Regions from separate parts of the Exiguobacterium sp. s160 genome, predicted to be linked through region 3. Evidence: riboswitches for the same ligand, from Rfam matches in the RefSeq annotation. Region 3 holds a riboswitch; each other region holds the start of a gene.
What was found. A riboswitch is a leader RNA that binds a small molecule or an ion and turns the genes downstream of it on or off. The one in region 3 is predicted to bind S-adenosylmethionine.

Region 1 (3,281 bases), on a different contig from region 3:
TGTTTGTATGGTTGTGAGAATGACTGCTCCATAATCGTACCTCCTCAATTGAATTACACTTATTTACATATATGATAGCATGTTCTCATTTGAGGTTGGATGAAGAATCATTGTTTTTTTCAGCTGATTTCAAATAAAAAGAGGGTGGCCGATTCATTCAGCCACCCTTCAGTCTGTTTATTCACTTGATTCAGTCAATTCACCCGTCCCGAACGTCGCACTAAAAGCACGGCACCAGATCACTACGGTGCTATATTCTGACAGATCGACATCTGCCGGAACTAAATAGTTTTGGTTTCCTGTATTCCCTTTAAGTGCTCCAAGTCGAATCCCTTCGGACGTCTCTTGTCCTGGCTTCGTCAAATAGACAAATAAATCAGGTCCGTTCGTCGTTTCAAACTCTTCAAATCGGAGATACGTCCCGTCTTCTGCCTCGACGGAGCGAATCGTGCCCGTCGTTTCATAATTTTTCTCCCCGTCCATGAACACACCCGCTACTTCGGTTTGACTCGGTTGTGCTTCCGGTGTCTCGGTTGTCTCTTCCTCTGTCTCTTCTTCTGAAGCAGGCGTCTCAACTGCTGTCGGTGGTAATCCTTCATCGACTGTCTCTGTCAAGAAAAGCGGTGAGATGAGCCACCAGGCAACGGCGATTACGGCTACGCCGATCACACCGATGATGAGTTTCGTACTAGTTTTCATGTATGAGTCCTCCTTTTCGGATGTATGAACCATTAATAGCCTTTTCCCGATTATTGGGCTTATAAAAAGACGCAAATGCTAAAATTCGCGTCTAATGACCGTTATACGGTTTCGGTCCAGTTCTCTTCGATGAACGTGTCCCGTCCTGAGATGGCCCGGTCTTCTTTATAGTGTTTCGGGTTCTTTTTATGGTAATCCTGGTGATACTCTTCCGCTTCGAAGAATGTCGTCGCCGGAGTGATTTTTGTGACAATCGGTGCCGTGAAGCGACCACTTGCCGCCAATACGTCTCGACTCGCTTCAGCCCCGATTCGTTGTTCCTCCGTGTGATAAAAGATGGCTGGGGCATACTGAGGCCCGCGGTCTTGGAATTGACCACCGTCGTCGGTCGGGTCGGTTTGAATCCAATATAGTTCGAGGAGACGCTCATATGAGAACAAAGATGGATCATATGTGATCTGAACGACTTCTAAATGACCAGTCGTTCCCGTTTTGACTTCTTCATACGTAGGATTGTCGATATGTCCGCCCATATAGCCAGATACGATTCCTTCAATCCCTGGTAATTCTTCAAATGGTGTCACCATGCACCAAAAACAGCCACCTGCGAATGTTGCTTTTTCCATACTGTCGTTCCCTCCAAATCGTATTTCAACAAAAAAACGCTCACGTCGGATGACATGAGCGCTCTCGTCATATCGTCCAAGGTTTCCCTTGCTGGTCGTAGCACCTTGCCTGTGGCAGGTTGCTGTGAAGTCATGGAGCCAGATCTCTCGTTCACTCTTGATATCGATATGTAGTTGGTGAGAGCATCATACCACCCTCAAAATAATTTCGTCAATGATTCGGTTTTCGCTTTAACTGAAAAATCGTCAAGACGATGATGAATCCGATCAACCCGATCGAAATGAACGGACCATACGGCACATTTTCTCCGTATAACTGCAAGAAAAATAGACCGAACACAGCGAGTAGCACGAATATGTAGGAGCGTGTCATAGGAACCTCCTGTTTTTTCTTAAGTGTAACAAGAACACATCGACTTGGCGATACGAAAAGGAAATCAGGCATAGAGCACGAATAAAGTGGGAGAGATAAAGGAGGAATGTAGGATGGAAGAAATCCAATTACATGAACTGACGATTGAACGTGCACATCGTGGGTATAAAGAAGGACAATTCACGGCACGAGACATAACTGCGTATTATCTTAGAAGGATTGCTGCATATAATGAGCGACTTCATGCCGTCATCCAGGTAAATCCGGACGCCCTGTTCGAGGCAGAGGCGGCAGACCGGGCCTATAAAAAAGGAGTACGCAAACCGCTCCTCGGCATCCCCGTCTTAATTAAGGACAATATCGAGACAGCCGGTCTGATGCGTACGACAGCAGGTGCCGCCGCCATGCGACATCATTTTGCAGGTCGAGATGCCGAGCTCGTGAAACGATTACGGGATGACGGGGCCATCATTCTTGGAAAAGCGAACCTGTCCGAGTGGGCGAACTTTTTAACGGAAGATATGCCGAACGGTTGGAGTGCTGTTGGCGGACAAACGAAGAACCCTTATGGCGACCAATTAGATGTCGGGGGATCGAGTTCTGGATCGGCTTCGGCGGTTGCGGCGAACTTGACACTACTTGCCGTTGGATCTGAGACGAGCGGCTCGATTGTACACCCGAGTGTGCATAATAGTATCGTCGGAATCAAGCCGACCGTCGGCTTGATCAGTCGTTCAGGAATCATTCCGATCTCACGTTCTCAGGATACGGCTGGACCGATGGCGCGTACCCTTCGTGATGCGGTCGTTGCGTTACAGACAATGTGTGGTGAAGATTCGGCTGATCCTGCGACATGGGAAACTCCAGTCGGACCGCCTTATGTGACATGTCTCGATGTCCGTCAAGCGGTCGGGATGCGTGTCGGATTTATCAAGCCAAATATTTCAGACGAAGAGGTCGGTTTGTATGAACAGGCACTTCGATTGCTGCGTCAAGCCGAGGTTGAACTCGTCGAGATCACGTTACCAAAGCATACAGCATTAGAACAGGCAGATATTTTGTTTGATGAATTCAAGCTTGGGATTGAGGCGTATCTTGCGAACACAACTGTTCCATTTAAGACGCTTTCAGACTTAATTGAATGGAACGCGGACCACCCCGAATCGATTCCGCACGGGCAGACCATCTTTGAACAGTCAGATGCACGTTCAGGGCGTCTTGTCGAAGCTAGTTATCTCGACCGTCGGATTGATGATGTTCATCTCGCAAAAGTGGACGGAATGGATGAGCTATTAAAAGGGCAAAAACTGGACGCAATCGTCCTGCCACATGACATGAACTATGACATGGCTGCGAAAGCAGGACACCCGACAATCACGGTCCCTTATAAACGAAAAGAGAGCGGGGCCCCGTTCGGTCTATCGTTCACGGGAACGAGCTTTGCGGAAAGAGATTTGATTCGTGTCGCTTATGCGTTCGAACAGTTCATCACACGACCGACGCCTCCAGATTATTCGTAAGTTGCACCCGTCTCTGACGTCCGCTACAATGGTACGTATGCGGATTAGAGAAAGGACAGGTTA
Region 2 (3,281 bases), on a different contig from region 3:
TCTGTCGGGCAATCGTCGGCTTGCAACATCCGCAATCGTTCGAGCAATGGGCATCACATGAATGAGGCCATGTGACGCGCGCTGTCGCTTCTGAAAAATCAACGTGATTGCAGTAGATGTGTTCCGGTGCGACATGACCTTCTAGAATCGGATGGACGAAAAAGTCCATGCCTCCACTGACGACATCAAATCGAAAACCCTGTGATTGTATCTCTTGCAAAAACTCGACAAACCCCGCTCGAAGCGTGATGGTCGACTGCAGAAAGTCGCGATACAAAGTCTCCTGATGACTCGGGAGCAGGCTGAACATCTGACCGACGCCTTCTCGAATGGAGAGCGTTTGGTTCAAAACACCATCTTTGAGTTCGACCCATTCAGGTGGGGCGAAGCGTCGCATCAACACGATGATGTTATCTTCTTCCGTGATGGTTCCGTCGAAATCACAGATGACGTGCGTACTCATCGCGCACCCCACGCATTCAGCGCAGTCGATAACGCATCGGTCTCGCTCGTTTTACCGATTACCTGATCGATTGCTTGGCGGAACGCCCTCGCTCCAGCAACCGCACCGTCGGGATGCCCATGAATCCCACCGCCTGCATTGATGACGACATCCGTTCCGAAGTCACGAATCAAATCCGGAACGAGTCCTGGGTGAATCCCGGCAGACGGGACAGTCAGAATCGGTTTCGTCCAATGGGATTCCGTCGCATACGTTTGAATCTGTTGTGTTTCGTCTTTCGGTGTCGAGAGTGAACCATATGGCGACGGGAAGAGCGTCAAGTCCGCCCCGGCGAGTCGAATCAGTTTCCCAAAGAGGAGGGAATGACGAATCGATCCGGTCAACGCTCCCGCAAAAGCAGGATGTGCCAAAATCGGGACGTGAATCTCAGGGTCTTTGGCGAGCTCTCGTAACACGTCAAGCCCGTACGTATACACGTTGAACAAAAATGCGGTCGCGCCTGCCTCGATCAAACGTTTTGCCTGATCGCGTAAGGTGAAAACGGGTCCGCTCAACGTGACGGCGTATAGAACGGAACGACCCGTCAATTCTTGATGTTCTTGAATGATCGATGCTCCAATTCGAGCCCGTTCGAGCGATGGGGTGAGCGGATTGTCATATAAAATCTCATCGTCTTTGACGAGGTCGATTCCGCCGTTGAATTGGTCACGGAGCTGTGTCGCCAAAAAGTCGAGATCCCGGCCGATGACACCTTTGAAGATGCTCATGGCGAGCGGTCGGTCGTGTACTTGAAGGATGTCGCGGACCCCTTCAACACCGAATGCGGCACCCGGAAAGTCCGATGCGAGCTCATTCGGGAGCGATAGGTCGACAAGTTGGACGTTTGGGTCGAGCGACAGCTTTCCGAATGTCGTCGTCAGAATGGATGAAAAGTCCGGCGTCACATTATGTAGCGGGTAACGAATCGAGAAGCGACTCGTCGTTTCCTGTTGGGAGGTATCGATGACCTCACCGCGGAATGCCTGTAGTTGATGCTGTTCGAGATGGTTCAATTCGGTCCATGTCCCGACGGTCAGCTCATGTGCGATTTTCTCAGCCACGCGTTCGACGTGATCGGTATGTTTGATTTCATAAGTTGCGATGACTCCCATAAGTTCCTCCTTTCAGGTCAAACAAAAAATGACCTCATGCCAAGGCAAGAGGTCATTCGAAAACAATGAACTCTTATCTCTCAGCGATAGCTGCAAGAATTAGCACCGTGCCATTACTGGTCGGTTGCTGCGACATCATCGGGCTTGTCCCTCCGTCTGCTCTTGATAAGAATAGTTGTGAAGTTGTGAAATTTAATTGAATTTTTACATAGAATCGCTCACTCGTCAATTCCTTTTTTTGAGAAAAAAAGTTTAAAAATAATGTTTCTATATATGCGTGTCAAAAATAGGGAGTCGATCGAAAATAGAGGATTGACAACTAGCGTGCCTAGTCCGTAATATTCGTCTCAACACGTCAAACACAATTACATCATTTACTCTTATCGCGAGTTGGCAGAGGGAATTGGCCCTAAGACGCCGCAGCAACCGACCATTTGGCACGGTGCTACATCCACCAGACATATGTCTGAAAGATGAGAGGAACAACCAATTTGGGTGTGCCTCTTTCTCGCGGAGAAAGGGGCTTTTTTCATGCATAGATTCAAGAAAGGGGAAAATCATCATGGCTTATGAGGCGTTTACAGAACAAAGTGTCGTCGAACACGTTCGACAGTTGGGGTTACTAGAAGAGGGGATTGCAGAATGTGAGGAAATTGGAGATGGAAATTTAAATCTCGTCTTTCGCATTCGTCAAGGAGAAACGTCATTGATTGTGAAACAGGCGTTGCCGTACGCAAAAGTTGTTGGAGAGAGTTGGCCGCTCACGCTTGACCGTTCGTGGATTGAACAACTGGCCCTCCGTGAGTTTTCAAAAGTCGTACCACAATTCGTACCGGATGTACTCGGTAGTGACCGTGAACTCGCCTATACGATTTTGGAAGATTTGTCAGCTTTTGAAATCGTCCGGACAGGCTTCCTAAAAGGAGAGAGCTATCCGAATTTGGCGCGTCACGTCGGTACATTCCTCGGGGAGACGTTGTTTGCGACGTCTGACTATGCGAAAGGACCGCTCGCCAAGAAACAAATCGAAAAAGAGTATTACAATCCAGAGCTATGCGATATCACGGAAAAGCTGATCTTCACCGACCCGTATCGTGATGCAGAATCGAATCAAATCGAAACGGCTCTTCGTCCGGACGTGGAGCAGCTGTGGTCAGATCTCGCCTTGAAAATTGAAGTGACGAAATTGAAGGTTGGGTTCGTGACCAAACATGAAGCGTTGCTACATGGGGATTTACATACAGGAAGCATTTTTGCGACGCGTCAGGAAACGAAAATCATCGATCCTGAGTTTGCCTTTTACGGTCCATTCGGTTTTGACATCGGTCAAATCATCGCCCATTTGGTGTTCTCGACGTATGCACATCCGTTGAAGCGGTTCGAACGCTTCACAGAAGTGCTCACTCTGTGGGAGACGTTCGAAAAAACGTTCCGCACCCGCTTCACACAGGCGGTCGAGCCGTTCAACACAGTAGGATTCGTGGACGAACTGTTGCCATCGATTTTGAGTGATGCGATCGGCTACGCAGGCTGCGAATTGATTCGTCGGACGGTCGGTCTAGCGGGCGTTGCTGACTTAGAAACATTACCAGACGACCTTCGGATCGAACGGAAACGTCACGCCCTAGAACTTGGCACGCGTCTCATCAAACAGCGTCATCAGATTC
Region 3 (3,281 bases):
TTATCGATGCTCGGTCTGCTTTTGGTCGCATTGTGGGCCATCAGTCGAGGACTAGAAGAAGTGCTCAAACGACGCGCTTTCAAAAAACGCAACGAGCAATTGAAGCAAGAGATGATCACTAAACGACAAACACCCCTTTGAACAAGGGGTGTTTGTCGTTTAAGACTGCTTTTTAAAACGCGGGAAGTTGAATGCAATCGCAATTCCTCCACAAATAAAGAGGAGGAACGGATAAAACATGAACGGGACGAGGTCAGGCGAAGCGGTCTTCGTCAACTCTGCGGCGATGAGAAGTTGCGCTCCGTATGGGAGAATCCCTTGTACACCACATGAGAAGATATCGAGCACACTCGCTGATTTTTTCCGTTCGATGTCGTATTCGTCCGCAATGTTCGCGGCGAGTGGTCCGGCTACGAGAATGGAAATCGTATTGTTCGCGGTCGCTACGTTCGTCGCACTGACGAGACCCGCGATACTCCACTCGGCACCAGCACGTTTTTGAATCCGTGATGTCAACGCATCACGCAAATACGTGAGTCCGCCGTTGTGCGAAATAAGTCCGACGAGGCCGCCCATGAGTAACGTCAAGAACGAGATTTCGGCCATACCGACCATACCATCGGCGATAGCGGTCACAAATGCTGTGACGGATAAGCTTCCGTCGAGAAGACCGATGATTCCGGTTAGCGTGATCCCGCCCAACAGGACGAGAATGACGTTCAGTCCCGTTAACGCCAGTCCGATGACCGCGAGATACGGAATAAGTTTATACCATTCGAATGCAGCGACATCAACCGTCGATTCACCGTTCGACAAGACGGCGAGTAAAATCGTCGTGATGATGGCAGCTGGTAGCACGATCCAGAAGTTCGTTCGGAATTTATCGCGCATGTTCGTCCGTTGTGTCCTAACGGCAGCAATGGTCGTATCCGAAATGAATGAAAGGTTGTCTCCGAACATGGCTCCGCCGACAACTGCCGCGGCTGCGATGGCGACGTTCACACCACTTTCCTCATGAATACCGAGGGCAATCGGCGCAAGTGCCGCAATCGTTCCGGTCGATGTACCCATTGCCATTGAAATGAAAGCAGCAATGACGAATAGTCCACTTAAGAGAAGCGATGGGGGTAAAAGCGTCAACGCCGCGTTGACCGTCGCGTCGATGGCACCGATTGATTCAGCTACCGTTGAAAAGGCACCGGCCAGTAAGAAGATAAAAATCATAATGATGATTCCCGGATTTCCGGCACCTTGCGCGATGCGCTCGACGGTTTGAGTGGCACTTCCTTTTGTCATGAATGCCGCAACCATCAAGGCGATGATGGCCGCAACGAGTACCGGAAACTTATAGAAGTCTCCGTAATAGACACCCGCTCCGATGAAGAAGAGTAAGAAGACGAGTAACGGCAAGAGTGCCCATTTGTTTGCTGTTGGTTGTTCCAAAATAATCACCTCACTAAAAAATAAAAAGGACCTTTTTCTTGAGAAAAAGGTCCTTCGTGTGAAATACCCTTTTCATCTTTCGGACTATCGTCCGCTGGATTTGGCACAGGTTCCCCGCTGCCGAGACTTCATAGGGCCAGTCCCTCCGTCTCTCTCGATAAAAAGTTAAGTTATCCTATTATCAAACACGTTCCCTAACGTACCTGTTTCAAATCCCGTTGTCAACCTAAAAACTCCCCAATTCGATGTGAGAAAGGGGAGTTTACGTCGTTAAATTGTTGAAGTGCGCCACACGGTTACGTCCTGCATATTTTCCGCCAACATACAGGGCACGGTCCGCATTTCGAATCGTATCATCGAGACGCTTGTTCCCGAACGCTTCAATTGTGTCGACCCCGATGGAGGCGGTGACAGAAATCTCGTGGTGGTCAACATGAAACGGTTTCGCTTCGATTTGATGGCGAATCCGCTCCGTGATTTCAATCGCTTGGTGCATATCACAATGATTGAGCAATAAAATAAATTCTTCGCCACCATAACGTGCAGCAAAGTCGTCTGGACGGAGCACTTGACGGATTCGTCGTCCGAACTCTTGTAAGACATGGTCCCCGACCTGATGACCGTACGTATCGTTAATCTTTTTGAAAAAATCAATATCGAGCATGGCAACCGATATCGGATATACCGACATATCGGATATTTGTTGAATGCCATATTCATAAAATGCACGCGCATTAGCAAGAAGCGTTAAACTGTCCGTCCGACTCTCGGTATAGAGGCGGTCCCGTTCGTGACAACGGCTAATGGTTCGGTTGAACGATTTTAACAATTTGATGATTTCGTGCTGAATAATCTTTGGATAACCGTATACAGGTTCTCCCATCATAACAATCCAGGTGCGAATCTCTTCGATTTCCTCCGAACGAACAGAAACGAAGCTGTGGTAATCGTCGTGGAAAGCATCAGAAAGGGAAGTATCCCATTCAAAGCGCATTTCATAGTCGAGGACTTGCTCGATTGGCTGACTCATGTCAAGCAACGTAAAGACGATGGGTCGATCGATGGGCTGTCGCGTCTTTAAATCAAAGTACAGGGTGCGTTCAAATAATTTAAACTCGACATACCCTTCATCATAATGATTCAGCTGTTCGCATTGACTTAAAAATACTTCGATGGCTTGCGCCTCGCTCTGCGACAAGGAAACAGCCTCTTTCGCTTCATCGTATTGCTCAATCAAGGATTTGAATGCATCTTGCCGCTCTTTTTGAATAAGAAGCCGCTTGATGAAGAACGTCAACGCAGCGGCGATGCTACTGACGACGAGTAAGTTGGTCTCTCGGAAAAACGCTGCCGCTAAGATGAAAATCAAACTGACGACGTACGTATAGAAGGCAATCTTCATAAAGTCGCTCAATGCGATGTCGACGCGGAACCACCATCTCACCTGATACTTTTGAAACACCGTATTTAAGAAGATGGCAAGGAACAATCCAGCGAGCGGCACGAACGAATCTTGCGAATAAAAGTCGAGACCGGTCTCCCCACCAAGGGCGAGATAGACCGCTGCTGGGATGACAATTTCTAAGTAAGCTGTAATGGCATTCCACGGATACGTGAAGCGGAAACGACGGATGGCGACTTTCGGTTTCAAATTGGCGAATTGAAAGACGAACAATCCGATTTGGTTGACGATGAGTGCTGTTTCGAATCCAAAGAATAAAAATAAAATTAAGACGATACTTTCAGAAAATGTGAAGTACACACCTTTGACTTCGATCGAGTCGAGTTGAAAAATGATGACAAGCAATGAAATTAAAATAAACGACAACGGATCGATT

Region 1: linked by a shared signal. The riboswitch ahead of msrA (peptide-methionine (S)-S-oxide reductase MsrA) and the one ahead of KNO86_RS10440 (Na+/H+ antiporter NhaC family protein) in region 3 are both predicted to bind S-adenosylmethionine.
Region 2: linked by a shared signal. The riboswitch ahead of KNO86_RS07595 (2,3-diketo-5-methylthiopentyl-1-phosphate enolase) and the one ahead of KNO86_RS10440 (Na+/H+ antiporter NhaC family protein) in region 3 are both predicted to bind S-adenosylmethionine.

Annotation. Positions count from the first base shown of each region.
Region 1 is NZ_JACSKK010000001.1:472,814-476,094, reverse strand. Features, by position in the region: gene KNO86_RS02460 (hypothetical protein) at 1-32, opposite strand, end outside; gene KNO86_RS02455 (DM13 domain-containing protein) at 178-699, opposite strand; gene msrA (peptide-methionine (S)-S-oxide reductase MsrA) at 801-1,325, opposite strand; SAM riboswitch class I at 1,393-1,492, opposite strand; gene KNO86_RS02445 (hypothetical protein) at 1,537-1,698, opposite strand; gene KNO86_RS02440 (amidase family protein) at 1,812-3,218, shown strand.
Region 2 is NZ_JACSKK010000002.1:335,919-339,199, reverse strand. Features, by position in the region: gene KNO86_RS07600 (2-hydroxy-3-keto-5-methylthiopentenyl-1-phosphate phosphatase) at 1-463, opposite strand, end outside; gene KNO86_RS07595 (2,3-diketo-5-methylthiopentyl-1-phosphate enolase) at 460-1,614, opposite strand; SAM riboswitch class I at 1,685-1,786, opposite strand; SAM riboswitch class I at 1,992-2,094, shown strand; gene mtnK (S-methyl-5-thioribose kinase) at 2,177-3,281, shown strand, end outside.
Region 3 is NZ_JACSKK010000004.1:163,147-166,427, forward strand. Features, by position in the region: gene KNO86_RS10435 (TVP38/TMEM64 family protein) at 1-141, shown strand, start outside; gene KNO86_RS10440 (Na+/H+ antiporter NhaC family protein) at 160-1,443, opposite strand; SAM riboswitch class I at 1,513-1,607, opposite strand; gene KNO86_RS10445 (GGDEF domain-containing protein) at 1,706-3,281, opposite strand, start outside.